3 regions of the Mesorhizobium sp. WSM4822 genome follow, and region 3 is predicted to be linked to each of the others. Evidence: predicted binding sites of a transcription regulator. Region 3 holds the regulator's gene; each other region holds the start of a gene.
The links. The regulator PhoB, encoded in region 3, activates phosphate uptake and scavenging genes when phosphate is short. The targets are predictions, from matches to a motif close to TGTCATNNANCTGTCAT.

Region 1 (5,783 bases), on a different contig from region 3:
TGTCGCACCGCCCGATCGCCTCACGCCCCGGCTGGCGGCTTCTCGCGCTGCGTTCGGAAGCTTTCAATCCCACCGGCGACAAGGTGCTCGAGTTCGAAAGCGCCGTGCTGGTGAAGGTGGAGTAGCTTTTTCCTTCGCCCCGTTTACGGGGAGAAGGTGCCCGAAGGGCGGATGAGGGGCGGCGCCAGCGTTGGTGTCTTAAACTCGACGGTCGTACTTACCCCTCACCCTGCTCCGCTGGCGTTGCTCGCTTCGCTTCCCTCTCCCCGTAAACGGGGCGAGGGAGAAACCTAATGCCCCTCGAACCCTATCAGCGTCCTGACCGGCACACCGAGCGCTTCGAGCTTGGCGCGACCGCCGAGGTCCGGCAGGTCGATGACAAAACAGGCAGCGAGGATGTCGGCGCCGATCTGGCGCAGCAGCTTGACTGCCGCTTCCGCGGTGCCGCCGGTGGCGATCAGATCGTCGACAAGGATCACCTTCTCGCCCGGAGCAACGCCGTCCTTGTGCATCTCCATCTCGTCCAGGCCATATTCCAGGCTATAGGCGACGCGCACCGTCTCGTAGGGCAGCTTGCCTTTCTTGCGGATCGGCACGAAGCCGGCCGAGAGCTGATGGGCGACGGCGCCGCCAAGGATGAATCCACGTGCCTCGATGCCGGCGATCTTGTCGATCTTCTGGCCGGCATAGGGATGCACCAGTTCGTCGATGGCGCGGCGGAAGGCGCGCGCATTGCCGAGCAGGGTGGTGATGTCGCGAAACAGGATGCCGGGCTTGGGATAGTCCGGAATGGTGCGGATCGCGGCAAGCAGCGTGTCTTCAAGGGAGGATTTCATGGGTCGAGATTACCTGAAACGGAGGTTCTTGCGCGACAATTGTTCGATCGAACTGCAGCCCATCAGCTTCATGCCACGTTCGATCTCGACCCGCATCTGCTCAAGGGCCCGTTCGACGCCGGGCTGGCCCGCCGCCGCGAGCGGGAACAGATAGTAGCGTCCGACGCCGACGGCCTTGGCACCGAGCGACAGCGCCTTCAGCACATGCGTGCCGCGCTGCACGCCGCCATCCATGATGACGTCGATCCTGTCGCCAACGGCATCGACGATCTCGGCAAGCTGGTCGAACGCCGCCCGCGAGCCATCCAGCTGCCGCCCGCCATGGTTCGACAGCACGATGCCGCTGCAGCCGATGTCGACGGCGCGTCTTGCATCCTCCACCGACATGACGCCCTTGAGGCAGAACGGACCCGCCCAAAGCTTGACCATCTCGGCGACGTCGTCCCACGTCATCGACGGGTCTAGCATCTCGGTGAAGTAGCGGCTGATCGACATCGTGCCGCCACCCATGTCGACATGCTCGTCGAGCTGCGGCAGCTTGAACCCCTCATGGGTGAAATAGTTAATCGCCCAGGCCGGCTTGAGCGCGAACTGCGCCATTCCGGCAAAGTTGAGCTTGAAGGGAATGGCAAAGCCGGTGCGTTTGTCGCGCTCGCGATTTCCTCCGGTGATGCTGTCGACGGTCAGCATCATCACCTCGACGCCGACCGCCTTGGCGCGCTGCATCATCGCCCGGTTGAGACCGCGATCCCGATGGAAATAGAACTGGTAGACCTGCGGGCTGCTGCTGATGCTGCGCGCCTCCTCGAGGCTGACGGTGCCAAGCGACGAGACGCCGAACATGGTGCCATACTTGGCCGCGGCCTTGGCGACCGCGCGCTCGCCCTGATGGTGGAACAGGCGCTGCAAGGCGGTCGGCGAGCAATAGAACGGCATCGCCAGCTTCTGGCCCATGACCGTCACCGACATGTCGACCTCGCTCACCCCGCGCAGCACATTGGGAACCAGATCGCAGGTCTCGAAGCTTTCGGTGTTGCGGCGGTAGGTGACCTCGTCGTCCGCCGCGCCGTCGATGTAATTGAAGATCGGCCCTGGCAGCCGCCGCTGCGCCATGTGGCGGAAATCGGAAAAGTTGTGACAGTCGCTGAGCCGCATCATCGAAATCCAAAAGCCATGGCGGGACGAGCTTCTCGCCACCGTTCGATGCGTCGAATATCAACCTCATGCCGCCATGCCAACGGACTAATTGCCGAACTTCCGCCTAAGCAATGGCGCAGACAAAAAAGGAGCGCCTTAAGCGCCCCTTCCCGTCTAAATCCGGCTGACGAGGATTACATGCCGAGATCGGAACGAAGCTCGGCCCTGGCCACTTCATATTCAGCCTTGAAGTCGTCCCGGTTGAGCAGGACCGCGGCAATGACGCTGCCGGAAATCCTGCCCATCTCGACATCGGACGCAAAATGGATGCCGCCAACCACGCGGTTGTGAGCGTATTTGCTCGCGCGTGCCATGATCTCGGCGCGCTTTTCCGGAACCATGTCGGACAGAATGATGCCCATCATCGTGCCGACGGTGGCGTGTCCGGAAGGCCAGGAACCGGAGCTCGACAGCTTGACCGCAGGCTTGACGAGATCGCTGAGCTGATGCGGGCGCGGGCGCTTCCAGACATCCTTGGCGGGATCGACGACAGCGCCTTCGGTAGCCACCAGGCGATCGAAGAAGGCGCTGAATTTCGGCAGCGTTTCCTTGTTGAATTTCGGCCCCATGACGTCGGCGAAGCGCCAGACATTCTCCTCGGCATCGGCCACCGCGCTGGCGACCATCTCCGGGGTGCGCGTGACCTGCAAAGTCAGCACCTCGCCGAGTTCGGCCTTGGTCTGCGCCGAATCGTTTGCCGGCGGCGGTGGCACGATCATCGTCAGGTCGACATCCTTGTTGGTGATGAAGGGCCGGGCGTCTTCTGCTTGCGCGGCCGAGCCGACGATGAGCAGCAACAGGCCTGCCGCGAGCGATGCGTATCTTTTCATGAATGCGATCCTTTGATGAGAGCAGCACAGGATCGCCGGATGCGGTGACGGCCATGTGACATGACCAGCCTCCGGAAATGCAAAAGGGCGCCTCCCGGCGCCCTTCGCGATCACTTGATTGTGTGGCTCAATGCGCCACGCCTTCCCACACCTTGCGCTTGGTTAGATAGACCAGAGCGCCGAACAGAAGCAGGAACACCAGCACGCGAAAGCCGGTCTTCTTGCGGTCTTCCATATGCGGCTCGGCCGCCCACATCAGGAAGGCGGAAACGTCGCGGGAGTACTGGTCGACCGTCTGCGGCGCGCCGTCATCATAGGTCACCTGGCCGTCGGAGAGCGGGTTGGGCATCTTCAGCGACACGCCCGACATGAAATAAGGGTTGTAGTGGGTGCCTTCCGGGATGACCATGCCGGCAGGCGGTGTCTCGTTATAGCCTGTCAACAGCGAGTGGATATAGTCGGGGCCGCCCGCGTCATACTGGGTGAAGATGTCGAAGACGAATTGCGGAAAGCCGCGCTCGACGCCGCGCGCCTTGGCCAGCAGCGACATGTCGGGCGGAGCAGCACCACCATTGGAAGCGGCGGCCGCTTCGTCGTTTGCGAACGGTGGCGGGAAGTGGTCGGACGGCTTGCCGGGACGATCGAACATGTCGCCGGCATCGTTGGGACCGTCATGGATCGTGTACTCGGCCGACAGCGTCTTGATCTGCGCATCGGAATAGCCGAGGTCCGACAGCGTGCGGAACGCCACCATGTTCATCGAATGGCAGGCCGCGCAGACTTCCTTGTAGACCTTGAGGCCGCGCTGCAGCTGCGCCTTGTCATAGGTGCCGAACGGGCCGGTGAAGCTCCAGTCCATTTCCTTCGGCTCGTGGATCGGGAAATGCGTCGGCGCGGCGGCGTTGTGCGCCTCTTCGGCGGCGATCGCCCAAGTGCCCGCCGACCCGATGCCGACGGCCACGAGGCCGACCAGCGCCAGCGAGGTGAGAATCTTTTTCATGCCAAATCCCCTTAGATTCTCTACCCGCTCAGCCTTTGGTTTCCGGCGCCGCCGTAGCGCCCGCCGGATGTCCGCTGCCGCCCTTGTTCTTCTCGAGGACCGCCTCGGTGATCGAGTTCGGCAGCCGTCGCGGCGTCTCGATCAGGCCGAGCACCGGCAGCGCGATCAGGAAGAAGGCGAAGTAGAACAATGTCGCCATCTGCGCCATGAACACATAGCTGCCTTCGGCCGGCTGCGAGCCCAGCCAGCCAAGCAGGATGGCATCGGCCACGAACAGCCAGAAGAACAGCTTGTACCAGGGCCGGTAAACGGCCGAGCGTACCTTCGAAGTGTCGAGCCACGGCACCAGGAACAACATGACGATGGCGCCGAACATGCACAGCACGCCGCCGAGCTTGGAGTTGATCGGCCCGACATTGAAGGTGATGGCGCGCAGGATCGCGTAGAACGGCAGGAAGTACCATTCGGGCACGATGTGGGCCGGCGTCTTCAGCGGGTTGGCGACGATGTAGTTGTCGGGATGGCCGAGATAGTTCGGCAGGTAGAAGACGAAATAGGCGAAGAAGAACAGAAACACGATCATGCCGAACGCGTCCTTGATGGTCGCGTAGGGGGTGAAGGCGACAGTGTCGGTCTTCGACTTGACCTCGATACCCGTCGGGTTCGACTGGCCCACGACATGCAGCGCCCAGATGTGCAAAACGACGACGCCGGCAATCATGAACGGCAACAGATAGTGCAGCGCAAAGAAGCGGTTCAGCGTCGGGTTGTCGACGGCAAAGCCGCCGAGCAGCAGCTGCTGGATCCAGTCGCCGACCAGCGGAATGGCGCTGAAGAAACCCGTGATGACGGTGGCACCCCAGAAGCTCATCTGGCCCCATGGCAGCACGTAGCCCATGAAGCCGGTCGCCATCATCAGGAGATAGATGATGCAGCCGAGGATCCACAGCAGCTCGCGCGGCGCCTTGTAGGAGCCGTAATAGAGGCCACGGAAGATGTGGATGTAGACGGCGACGAAGAAGAACGAGGCGCCGTTCGAATGCATGTAGCGCAGCAGCCAGCCCGAATTCACGTCGCGCATGATCTTCTCGACCGAGCCGAAGGCGAGATTGGTGTCGGCCGTGTAGTGCATGGCCAGCACGATGCCGGTCAGCATCTGCGCCACCAGCATGATCGACAGGATGCCGCCAAACGTCCAGGCGTAGTTGAGGTTGCGCGGCACCGGATAGGCGACGAAGCTGTCATAGACCAGCCGCGGCAGCGGCATACGGGCGTCGAACCAGCGTCCGAGACCGGTTTTGGGCGTATAGGTCGAGTGTCCCTCGCTCATCGAAATGTCCCCTGCCTCAACCGATAAGTATCTTGGTATCGGAAATGAACTTGAATACCGGCACCGCCATGTTCTCAGGCGCCGGGCCTTGGCGGATGCGTCCGGCCGTGTCGTAGACCGAGCCGTGGCATGGGCAGAACCAGCCGCCGAAATCGCCTTCCTGGCCGAGCGGAATGCAGCCGAGATGGGTGCAGACCTGAACCATCACCATCCAGGCTTCCTTGCCGGGTGTGGTGCGGTTGGCGTCGGTCGCCGGTGCATCGGCCGGCAGATTGGCGTTGCGGGCGATCGGGTCCTTGAGATCGGCCAGCTTGACGGCCTCGCCGTCCTTCATTTCCTGTTCGGTGCGGTTGCGGACCACGACCGGCTTGCCGCGCCATTTGACGATCAGCGACATGCCCGGCGTCAGCGAGGCGACGTCGACTTCGACGGAAGCGAGCGCCAGCGTCGAGGCATCGGGGCGCATCTGGTCGATGAACGGCCACGCGAAGGCACCCGCGCCGACCACTGCGGCCATGCCGGTGGCGACGTAGAGAAAATCACGACGGTTGGGATCCTGGGTGTCGGTTGCGCTCACGGGTGCCTGATCC
Region 2 (5,783 bases), on a different contig from region 3:
CGGTCTCCGCGCATTCGCCGGAGCCTACGGCAGCATTGCCCGAACGGGTCGGCCAATACGAAGCACAGCTCATCCGCGACGCATTGCGCGATCATGGCGGCGACGTGCGCGGCGCCATCGATGCGCTCGGCGTACCGCGCAAGACCTTTTATGACAAGCTCAAGCGCTACGGCATTGCCGCATCAGAGTTTCGCAATGGCGGCGACGCCGACACGCAACCATCTCGGAAAAGCGATGAACACGACGCTTGAAACGACGGCAAATCCCTTGCCGGAAGAACTCGCCTTTCTCGGTGAACGGCTGACGGCGTTCAACGACGGCGATGTCGGCGCATCCGAAAGGAAGGCGCTTGTGGTGTTTGTGCGCGACGAGGATGGCGCGGTCGTCGCCGGCATTTCCGGTTACACCGCCTGGGGCTGGCTCTACGTGCAATGGCTCTGGGTCGATGAGCGGCTGCGCGGCCAGCACATGGCCGGCAAGATGCTGGATGCGGCCGAACACGAAGCGGTGGCGCGCGGCTGTCGAAACGCCTGGATCGACACCTTCAATCCGAACGCCGCCAAGGTCTACCAGCGTCAGGGTTACGAGCCCTTTGGAACGCTTGCCGATTTCCCTATCGGCCGCAGCCGCATCTTTCTACAGAAGAGGCTGGCGTTGGCCTGATCCATCCCGGCGGAACCGGGATGGACTGTCTTCCTGCCTGACCCGCAATCCGAACGAAGGTGGTTATGGTCCGGCGGACCGTTACTCGGCCGGAACCAGGCCTGGGTCTCCCATCGGGCTTGCTCTGGTTTCCTTGCGTGCCGACGCACGGGCGAGCACGCTTTGGCGGTTTACGGATCTGCGCTCGGCATCGATGCGATGGATCAGGATTTCCGCACGCTCGATCGACCCGAGCAGGGCCAGGATCGTGCCGCGTTCGGCGGCACCGGCATTCGGTCCGAGCGCCAGCGTGCGGGCACGCAGTTCCTCGACCCCGGGCAGATTTACATGGCCGGCCGGCATCTGCGGGCTGGAAATTCCGTAAGTAGGCAAGATTTCGCGCAGCGACGTGTCGAGCTTGTTCAGCGCGACGTCGACGATGGCTTGCGCCGGGTTGCTGAACTTCTCGCGCCTGACGCGGCGCGCCACCTGATGCATCGATTCCGTCAGGGCGGCCGTGAAGTCGGCTTCCTCGATCAGGCTGGCGATCAGATCGAGCTGTTCGTAAGGCAGATCCTCCTTCATCAGCGCGGCGGTGTAGGCGCGGATATCGCGGCTGAGGATGTCGGTCGCCAGATAGTGCTCGCCCGGATCCGACGGCGCCTTCTTGGAAGAGCGTGCGATGTCGAGGAACATGGCGCCGGCCTCCAGATGGCGGGCCGTCTCTTGCTGCACGGCGGGAATGGCCTTGGCAAAATCGCTGGCCAGTTTGCGGTCGAGGAATTTCGGCGTCGAGAAATCCTCCGCGTCGTCGGCATCCGTGTGGCCGACACGCGATAGCACCCGCTCGAACACGCCGATGAACGGGAATAGCAGCACTGTGTTGAAGACGTTGAAGAAGGTCGAGTAGAGGCCGACCGCGACCGGCACCAGGGGGAAGGTCTCCTTGCCGTCGACAATCACCGGAACGGCCGGATCGCCGCCGAAGAACTGCATGGCCCATTCCAGCACCTGGATGGAGACGAAGAACAGAGGGATGGTGATGCACACCCCGATGATGTTGAACGAGATGTGCGCATAGGCGGTCCGCTTGGCGTTCTTCGAAAGGTTGAGCGAAGCCATCCACGACGTGATCGTGGTGCCGAGATCGGCGCCGAGCGAGAAGGCGACGGCGGTTGTCCAGTCGAGAATGCCCGCCGCGCCAAGGCCCATGACGATGCCGATCGTCGCCGAGGACGAGTGGATCATCGCGGTCACGCCGGCGGCGATGAACACGCATTTGAAAAGGTTGAGGTAGGAGTCGGCCGTCAGCGTCTGCAGCAGCGCCATGACTTCCGGCAGGTTGCGAAGCGGACGCAGGCCGCCGGTCATCAGGTTGAGGCCGTAGAAGATCAGAGCGAAACCCATGCAGGCGAGCGCTATGTTCTTCACCTTTTCGCTTTTGGCGAAGCAGTAGACCAGCGAGAACACGCCGGCCAGGATCAATCCGAGCGGACCGAGCGGCAGGGCGATGAGCCCGTTGCCGAGCGTGGTGCCGATGTTGGCGCCCATGATCACGCTGATCGCCGGCCGCAGGGCGATGACACCGGCATTGACCAGCCCGACGACCATGACGCTCATCGCCGTCGACGACTGGATGACGCCGGTGATCAGCGTTCCCGCCAGCACGCCTTTGACCGGCGTACCGGCTGCCTTGGCGAGAAAATCGCGCATCCGGTTGACCGACAGGGCCTGGATGCCGTTTGCCATGAAATCCAGACCGAGCATGAAGATGCCCAAGCCGCCGATCACCGGCACGAGGATGTCCTTGAAGATATCTATGTCCATTTCAGGCAGTCCCCAACAAGTCGCCACGACGACGCGGTATGAAGTTCAGTTGCTGCGCAAGGCAGCTTTCGTTCGGGTCAGTTTCCGACCGGCAATTGCCTTGCCCAATAATGTTCGATCTGGCCAATGAGCGCTTTCGGCAGCGGCACATAGCCGAGTGCGGTGGCGTCGCCGGCACCTTGCGCGAAGGCGAGCCGGAAAAGATCATGCACGCGGCGATAGCGATGTTCCGAACGCCCCGCGACCTGGACAACGGCGAACACCGCCGTGCTGATCGGGTACGCACCATCTCCGCTGCGATTGGTGAGGGAGGCGAAGAAGTCGGTCGTTTCCCCCCAGGCGACGGAGGTGGCCGCTGCTTGCACGCCCTGCGGGTCCGGTTTGACGAACTTGCCGGATTTGTTCTGGACCGCTGCGAAGGGAAGGCCGGCGCGAAGAACCTGGCCGTATTCGGCGTAGGCAATCGCCCCCTTGCTCGCAGCCACGGCACGAAGAAGCGCTTGCGTACCTTCCGCGCCTGTCCCGAGCGGCCAGTCGATCAGAGTGTCGGCTCCAGGCTTCGTCTTCCAGTCTTCGCTTGTCGATGACAGAAACTCGGTGAAGACATAGGTTGAGCCCGAACCGTCCTGCCGGTGGATGACGCTGATGGCGAGATCGGGAAGGGCTATGTCGGGATTGAGCACCCTTATCGCAGGATCGGACCAGGACTTTATCTTGCCCAGATAGATGTCGGCGATCACCGGGCCGGAGAGGCGCAGACCTTGCTCCGGCAGGCCATCGAGATTGGCGACCACCGCGATCCCGCCCATGACGATCGGAAATTGCTGCTGGCCGTTCCTGGCGAGATCATCAGCCTGCACGGGAACATCCGTGGCGGCGAAATCCAGTTCGGGCTGCGCAAGCCGCATCAGGCCGGCAAGGGATCCGACCGGTTCATAATCGACGGTCCAGTCCAGCGTGAAGAAGTCGCCGCCGTCGGCGCGTGCAGCCTTGTATGTCGTTGCCCACTTGCCGATGATCGGCGCGGCCAGTGTCGACCCCGCACCGCGAATGGGCTCAGCCCGCGCAGCGGATCCGATCATGGCCCCGATGATCGCAAGGGCGAGCGCAGCTGCCACCCCCGAGACCGTCGGCCGTGCACCGCGCAATAACGCTAAACCTGCTGACAACATAAATTGAATCCCAACTATACTGCCGCCGCTATGTGGGCGCGCATCAATGGCCATACGCCTGCGAAATGAGGCGTCAGCTGAAAACAAGATCGCTGTTGTCTTGTATTAATTCTTCTTAACGGTTGGATGACAGTGGGTCCCGGCGGAAAAGCTTTTCGACTATTCCGAAGACCTTTCGACTGCAAAACCTGAGCAAAAAGCCGCATCGCCTGAAAGTCGGCCGGGCGGGAAAGATCATCCTCAAACACTGAGATAGAGACCATCCCGTTCCGGGATGGAAGAGGCTCTAACTGGCGAGTTTTCCGCCCCGCATCGGCCGCGGTGCGCCGGTCGTGCTCGGAAAACTGATTGGCAGGCCGCGCAGCACGCGCACCGCGAGGAAGGCAAAACACTCCGCCTCGACCGCGTCGCCGCTCCAGCCGAGGCTCTCGGCCTGCATCACTTCGACGCCGGCACGGCTGGTCAGCATCGCCATCATGGTCGGGTTGTGGCGGCCGCCGCCGCTGACCACCAGTTTTTTCGGACGGCTTGGTAAGAGGTCGAGTGCCTTGCCGACGGCTCCAGCGGTAAAGGCGGTCAGCAGTGCCGCGCCATCCTCCGCATCCAGCCCTTCCGCCATGGCGGCGCCGAAGTCGAAACGGTCCAGCGATTTGGGATAGGGCTTGGTGAGATAGGGGTGCTGCAGCAGCTTGGCCAGCCGCGCCTCGTCCACCTTGCCCGCACCGCCGAGCGCGCCGTCGCGGTCCATCTCGCCGAGCCCCTTCGACTTGATGAAATCGTTCAGCGGCGCGTTGGCCGGTCCGGTGTCGAAGGCAACGACATTGTCGGCGCCATCCCACCAGGTGATGTTGGCGACGCCGCCGAGATTGAGTACGGCCACCTCGCCATTGGCGCCGGCGCCGCGCATCAACGCCGTGTGATAGACCGCGGCCAGCGGCGCGCCTTGCCCCCCGGCGCGCATGTCGGCCGAGCGGAAATCGTAAGCGACCTTGGTACCCAATATGGCATGCATCAGCTCACCATCGCCGAGTTGCCTTGTCTGGCCCAGCCGTCCAACCTGCGGCGCGCGATGCAGAACGGTCTGGCCGTGAAAACCGACGACGCCGATATCGGCCATCGTCATGCCATAGCCTTCGACCAATTCCTTGACGGCTGCTGACTGGGCACGCGTCAGGGCTTCCTCCGCGGTGTGGAAGATCGCCGGCTCCGGCCCGACAAAGTTCCACGCCCGCGCCTCCGTCAACGTCTCTTCCAGCAGGGAGCGGATCGACGGAGGATAGGGCATCAGCCGGTAGGTGCCGAAATCCTCGATACGTTCGCCGTCGGTCTTGATCAGCGCGACGTCGATGTTGCCGTCCAGCACCGTGCCGGTCATCAGGCCGACGGCCCAGATTGGTTCCATAATCGTTTCCTTGTTGAGCATAATCTTTCCGAAACCGTTTCCCACTTTTCGGGACCATGCTCCAGTCCCCATTGATGAGATCGCCGACAGCTCTACGAAGCCTAACGATTCTACGGTCAAAATGTTGGTCGGATGAATCCGGTTGGCGGGTAAGGTCCAAGACTTGCCCTTTCGAAATGGCGGTCTCGGTGCTGAAAGCCGAGCGGCTTTCGTAGCGCCACAGGCGATGTTGGACCGCGCAACGTCGGTTCTGCAGCCCGTCTGGTTCAACAGCCACCGAGATGCCACATCTTGCCTGTCAGCCCCGAAGGCGCGACCTTGTCTGATCTGGCGAACGCTTCCGCCGAAATCCGCAAGGGAGAGAAAATCATGACCTCATCCGATGTGGCCGTTATTGCAGGCGCGGGCGCTGGTCTGAGCGCCTCGCTTGCGCGCCTTCTCACCCGCGAAGGCTTTCGCGTGGTTCTGGCCGCCCGCAACGTCGAGAAGCTCAGCGCTCTGATCGACGAAACCGGTGCTCTGGCCGTTGAGACGGATGTCGCCGACGCTGCGTCCGTCGCCAGGCTGTTCGACACCGCCGACAAGGCCGGCACGCTGGCGCTCGTGGTGTTCAACGCCAGCGCACGCACCCGCGGCCCGATCGCCGAGCTCGATGCGGAAGCGGTCAAACAGGCATTGCTGGTCGGCGCCTATGGCGGCTTCCTGGTCGGCCAGCAGGCGGCGCGCCGGCTGCTTGTCCG
Region 3 (5,783 bases):
ACGACACCATCGATTCCGCGCGGGTAACCGGCAAGATAACGCTCGACGAAGAAGACATCTACGACAAGAACATCGATGTCGTCGAACTCAGGGCGCGCGTCGGCATGGTGTTCCAGAAACCCAATCCGTTCCCCAAGTCGATCTACGAGAACGTCGCCTATGGCCCGCGCATCCACGGATTGGCCAAGCGCAAGGCCGACATGGATCAGATCGTCGAGTCGAGCCTGAAGAAGGCGGCAATCTGGAACGAGGTGAAGGACCGTTTGCAGGAACCTGGCACGGGTCTTTCCGGTGGCCAGCAGCAGCGTCTGTGCATTGCACGCGCCATCGCCGTGTCACCCGAGGTGATCCTGATGGACGAACCGTGTTCGGCGCTCGACCCGATCGCCACTGCTCGCGTCGAGGAACTGATCGACGAACTGCGCCAGAACTATACGATCGTCATCGTCACCCATTCGATGCAGCAGGCAGCGCGCGTGTCGCAGCGCACCGCGATGTTCCATCTAGGCTATCTGGTCGAGGAGGGCGCCACCGACAAGATGTTCACCACCCCCGACGACAAACGCACCCAGGACTACATCACCGGCCGGTTCGGCTGAGCTCAGGCATATGAGGGACGAAGATCATGGGTGAACATACCGTTGCATCTTTCGATGAGGATCTGGAGCAGATCAGCCAGCTGATCCGCGACATGGGCGATCTCGCCCGCTCGATGGTCAGTGGCTCGACCAAGGCTTTGCTCAATTCGGACAATGCGCTGGCGCAGCGCGTGGTTTCCGACGATGCCATCATGGATGCCCGCCAGCGCGAGCTGGACGATCGCGCCATCACGCTGATCGCCAAGCGCCAGCCAATGGCCAACGATCTGCGTGCGGTGGTCGGTTCGATCCGCATGGCCGGCGACCTCGAGCGCATCGGCGACCTTGCCAAGAACATCGCCAAGCGCGTCGGCACTGTCGGGCTGAGCGTCACGCCGCACGATCTTTCGCATTCGATCGACGCGATGGCGCAGCTGGTGCTGATCCAGGTGCAGGGGGTCGTCGACGAGTATGCCGCCGCTGACGCGGCAGCGCTTGCCACGCTCAGAAACAATGATGAACGCATCGACGTCAAATACACCTCGGTGTTCCGCGAGCTGCTGACCTACATGATGGAAGATCCCCGCAACATCACGGCGTGCACGCACCTGTTGTTTTGCGCCAAGAACCTCGAGCGGATCGGCGACCACGTGACCAACATCGCCGAAAATGCCTACTATGTTTTGACCGGCACGCAGCTGCCAGCCAATCGTCCGAAGCAGGACGAGACGGCAATGTCCGCGCCAGCGGCATAACAGGGGTGACCAGCCGATGATCGCACCACGCATCATGGTGGTGGAGGATGAGGAGCCGCTAGGCGTGCTGCTCCGCTACAATCTTGAATCCGAAGGTTACCAGGTCGAGGTGGTGACGCGCGGCGATGAGGCCGAAATCCGGCTGCAGGAGAACGTTCCCGATCTTCTGGTGCTCGACTGGATGGTGCCTGCGGTTTCGGGCATCGAACTCTGCCGGCGCCTGCGAATGCGTCCCGAGACCGAGCGGCTGCCGATCATCATGCTGACCGCGCGAGGCGAGGAAAGCGACCGCGTGCGCGGCCTGTCGACCGGCGCCGACGACTATCTGGTCAAGCCCTTCTCGACGCCGGAGTTCATGGCCAGGGTCAAGGCGCTGCTGCGCCGGGCCAAGCCGGAAGTGCTGTCCAGCGTGCTCAAGGTCGGCGATATCGTGCTCGATCGCGAGTCGCACCGTGTCTATCGCAAGAAGAGCGAGATCCGGCTTGGGCCGACGGAATTCCGCCTGCTCGAATTCATGATGCGCCATCCAGGCCGCGTGTTCTCGCGCAGCCAACTGCTCGACAATGTCTGGGGCGAGACGATCTACATCGATGAGCGCACGGTCGACGTGCATGTCGGCCGGCTGCGCAAGGCGGTCAACAATGGCCGTATGCCTGATGTCATCCGCACGATCCGTGGGGCCGGATACGCCATCCGAGAGGACTGAACTCCCTCGTTTGAACTCACGCCACGTTCTTGCCGCCGAAACCGGATCTCGCCTGCACGCCCGGCGCAAAAATCTCCTGATCGACGAAGATCAGCGCCCGCATGGCGCAGCCTTCGCGGATCAGCGGCAGTTCGTTCGGCTCGGTGTCGAAAGAAATCGATTTGGAATGCTGGCCGCCGGCGGTCTGGGCAATCGCTTGCCGCAATGCCGGCTCGATCAGGTCGAAGGCGGCGGCGCTGACACCGACCATGGCGACCGGCGCCGGATCGATCAGCGCGAACAGGCTGCCGAGGCCGTAGCCGAGCGCTTCGCCGGCCTTGCGATAGGCTTCCCGTTCGGGTCCGTCACCTTCGCGGGCCGCGGCAGCCAGGGCGCGCATGTCGGCGTCGCTGACATCGGCAACGGGTTCTGCATCCTCGCCCATCTGCCTGGCGTTGCGCCAGATGGCGTAATTGCCCGCATAGGCTTCGACGCAGCCGCGCCGTCCGCAGCGACATAGCGCGCCGTTCGGCCGATGGATCATGTGGCCGAATTCGCCGCCCGAAGAATGGGTGCCGGTGAACAATTCGCCCTTCAGCACCAGTCCCATGCCGATGCCATGCGACAAAAGGATAGCGATGAAATCGTCGCGGTAACGATCGGGGTCGCGCCAGCGCAGCGCCACCGCCATCATGTTGCAGTCGTTCTCCATTATGGCAGGGATGCCGAACTCGTCTTCGAATATGTCGGCGAAGGCGATGTCGGTGTGCGGCGTGATCGGCGACCACAGCATGGCGCGGGCACGGGTGTCGGTGATGCCCTGGATGGCCAGCGCGATGCGGGCGATGCTGCGCACGTCCAGGTCGGGATCTGCCAGGCGGCGCCGCACGATGGCCGTGCATTCCCCGATCAGCGACTCGCGCGACATCGTCAGCGTGTCCAGCCGGCGCTGCTCCTCGGATATTACCTGGCCGGCATAGTCGATGACGGCGACGGAGAGGAAGTTCAGCGACAGCACCACGGTCATTACCGCGGCCGCTTCCGGATTGAGACTGAGGCCGACCTGCGGCCGGCCGCGTTTGAGCGAGCCGGCCTCGCTCGGCTTGCTTTCGGTCAGGATGCCTTCGACGATCAGGTCGGATGAAATCGCCGAGATGGTCGAATGGCTGAGGCTTGTGGTCGCGGCAATCTCGGTTCGCGACGGCTGTCCGGCGCGGCGCACTGCCGCGATCACCATGGCGCGGTTGCGGCGGCGCAGATCGTCGTGGCGGATTCCGACCGACATGTTCTTTCATATCCTCCCGGTCGCCGCGGTTCCTCCTGCCCCTGGAACGCTGTCGGTGACGCCGGTAAATACTGGCAGAAGCTGCAGGCCGTGTCATTTATTTATTCCGAGACTCGAAAAAAACTCGAAATGACATCAAAATCCATCAGAATCGATGTTGACAGCGTTCGGGCGTTGGCCCAGTATTTTTTCGAGGCTCGAAAAAATAGAGCCTCTGTGCCGGCCCTCGGGTCAGTTTGGTCGCGCCATACGCGGCGCAGGGAGGATAATATGAAAAGATTCACGGCCGCCATCCTGGCGGGTGCCGCCATGTCGCTGACGCTCGCGTCTGTCGCGCAGGCGAAGGACAAGGTTGTCGGCGTTTCGTGGTCCAACTTCCAGGAAGAACGCTGGAAGACCGACGAGGCCGCCATGAAGACGGCGATCGAGGCCGCCGGCGACAAGTACATCTCCGCCGATGCGCAGTCCAATCCCGGCAAGCAGCTTACCGATGTCGAAAGCCTGATCTCGCAGGGCGCCAATTCACTGATCATCCTGGCGCAGGATGCGTCGGCCATCGGCCCGGCGGTGCAGAAGGCGCTGGACGAGGGCATTCCGGTCGTCGGCTATGACCGGCTGATCGAGAACAAGGACGTCTTCTATCTGACCTTCGACAACAAGGAAGTCGGCCGCATGCAGGCCCGCGAAGTGTTCAAGGTCAAGCCGGAAGGCAACTACGTCTTCATCAAGGGCTCCGGTGCCGATCCCAATGCCGACTTCCTGTTCTCGGGCTCGATGGAAGTGCTCAAGGAAGCCATCGACAGCGGCAAGATCAAGAATGTCGGCGAAGCCTACACGGATGGCTGGCTGCCCGCCAACGCCCAGAAGAACATGGAGCAGTTCCTGACCGCCAACGACAACAAGGTCGACGCGGTGGTCGCGGCCAATGACGGCACTGCCGGTGGCGTCGTCGCGGCGCTGACGGCTCAAGGCTTGGCCGGCACCGTGCCGGTCTCGGGTCAGGACGGCGACCACGCCGCGCTGAACCGCATCGCCCTCGGCACGCAAACCGTGTCGGTGTGGAAGGACGCGCGGGAGCTCGGCAAGAATGCCGCCGAGATCGCCTCGCAACTGGCCGACGGCAAGAAGACGAGCGACATCGCCGGCGCCAAGGACTTCACGACGCCGGGCGGCAACACCGTCAAGTCGCTGTTCCTGACCCCGGTTGCCATCACCAAGGACAATCTCAACGTCGTCATCGACGCCGGCTGGATCAAGAAGGACGAAGTCTGCGCGGGTGTCGCCGCCGGCACCGTGGCGGCCTGCAACTGATCCGTACCACTTTGCAATATCTGAACGCCGCGGCCCAAAAGCCGCGGCGTTTTCTCAAAGAATTGTGTTTCCGCATCATGCGGATAGCTTCTAGGCTGGGCTCCGGCATGCGTGTCAGACGGCCAGCCGGTGGGAGGAAACCATGACCGATACGACGTCAAACCCGCAGACCGATACGGCGCGCGCGTCGGAACTCGGCGCCGTCGCCCGGTTCCTGAAGGCGACCGAGATCGACACCCGCATGCTCGGCATGATCGGCGCGCTGCTGGTCATCTGGATTGGGCTGCATGTCATTTCCAGCCTGCGCCTTGGCGTCAATCCGCTCGATTTCGACAGCCGCACCTTTCTCACGCCGCGCAATCTGTGGAACCTGTCGGTGCAGACATCCGCGGTTGCCATCATGGCCTGCGGCATGGTGCTGGTCATCGTCATGCGCAACATCGACCTGTCGGTCGGTTCCGCCGAGGGCCTGATCGGCATGGTGATGGGATTTGCCCAGGTGCATTTCCTGGTGCGCTTTGTCGGGCTCGAACTCGGCAACCCGTGGATCTGGGTCCTGGCACTGGTCATCGGCCTGGCGCTCGGCCTGTTGATCGGCGCTTTTCAAGGCTTCGTCATCGCCTATCTCGAAGTGCCCGCCTTTATCGTGACGCTGGGCGGCCTGCTGGTCTGGCGCGGTGCCGCCTGGTGGGTCACTTCAGGCCAGACCGTGGCGCCGCTTAACGCCACTTTTCAGCTGATGGGCGGTGGGCCGGCGGGATCGATCGGCGCGACCTGGAGCTGGGTCGTTGGGATCGTCGCCTGCCTCGCCGTGGTGTTTGGGCTTTTCAACGGGCGGGTGCAGCGCAAGCGTTTCCGGTTTCCGCTACGTCCGATCTGGGCCGAGGCGCTGCTTGGAGTCGTCACCTGCGGCGCCATCATGGGTGCGGTCTGGCTCGCCAACTCCTACCCCTGGCCGATCGGCATCGTGAACAGATATGCGGCCGCCAACAACATCACCGTTCCCGAAGGCGGCCTGTTCATCGCCCACGGTATCGCCATACCGGTGCTGATGGCTGTCGCCGTCGGGCTGGTCATGACCTTCATCACCAACCGCACCCGTTTCGGCCGCTATGTGTTCGCCATCGGCGGCAATCCCGAGGCGGCCAATCTCGCCGGCATCAACACGC

Region 1: AC0L3E_RS05190 (acid phosphatase) is a predicted target of PhoB. The motif match lies at 2,908-2,924, and genes of this name have one in related genera.
Region 2: pstS (phosphate ABC transporter substrate-binding protein PstS) is a predicted target of PhoB. The motif match lies at 3,757-3,773, and genes of this name have one in related genera.

Annotation. Positions count from the first base shown of each region.
Region 1 is NZ_JBVVQM010000002.1:64,413-70,195, forward strand. It holds gene AC0L3E_RS05175 (MaoC family dehydratase) at 1-125, shown strand, start outside; gene AC0L3E_RS05180 (adenine phosphoribosyltransferase) at 291-836, opposite strand; gene AC0L3E_RS05185 (alpha-hydroxy acid oxidase) at 846-1,991, opposite strand; gene AC0L3E_RS05190 (acid phosphatase) at 2,168-2,863, opposite strand; gene AC0L3E_RS05195 (cytochrome c1) at 2,991-3,863, opposite strand; gene AC0L3E_RS05200 (cytochrome b) at 3,892-5,193, opposite strand; gene petA (ubiquinol-cytochrome c reductase iron-sulfur subunit) at 5,210-5,770, opposite strand.
Region 2 is NZ_JBVVQM010000006.1:329,291-335,073, forward strand. It holds gene AC0L3E_RS16730 (sigma-54-dependent transcriptional regulator) at 1-251, shown strand, start outside; gene AC0L3E_RS16735 (GNAT family N-acetyltransferase) at 235-663, shown strand; gene AC0L3E_RS16740 (Na/Pi cotransporter family protein) at 745-2,469, opposite strand; gene pstS (phosphate ABC transporter substrate-binding protein PstS) at 2,547-3,551, opposite strand; gene AC0L3E_RS16750 (anhydro-N-acetylmuramic acid kinase) at 3,928-5,043, opposite strand; gene AC0L3E_RS16755 (SDR family NAD(P)-dependent oxidoreductase) at 5,413-5,783, shown strand, end outside.
Region 3 is NZ_JBVVQM010000003.1:36,453-42,235, reverse strand. It holds gene pstB (phosphate ABC transporter ATP-binding protein PstB) at 1-599, shown strand, start outside; gene phoU (phosphate signaling complex protein PhoU) at 626-1,333, shown strand; gene phoB (phosphate regulon transcriptional regulator PhoB) at 1,350-2,039, shown strand; gene AC0L3E_RS08185 (ROK family protein) at 2,056-3,303, opposite strand; gene xylF (D-xylose ABC transporter substrate-binding protein) at 3,574-4,614, shown strand; gene AC0L3E_RS08175 (sugar ABC transporter permease) at 4,757-5,783, shown strand, end outside.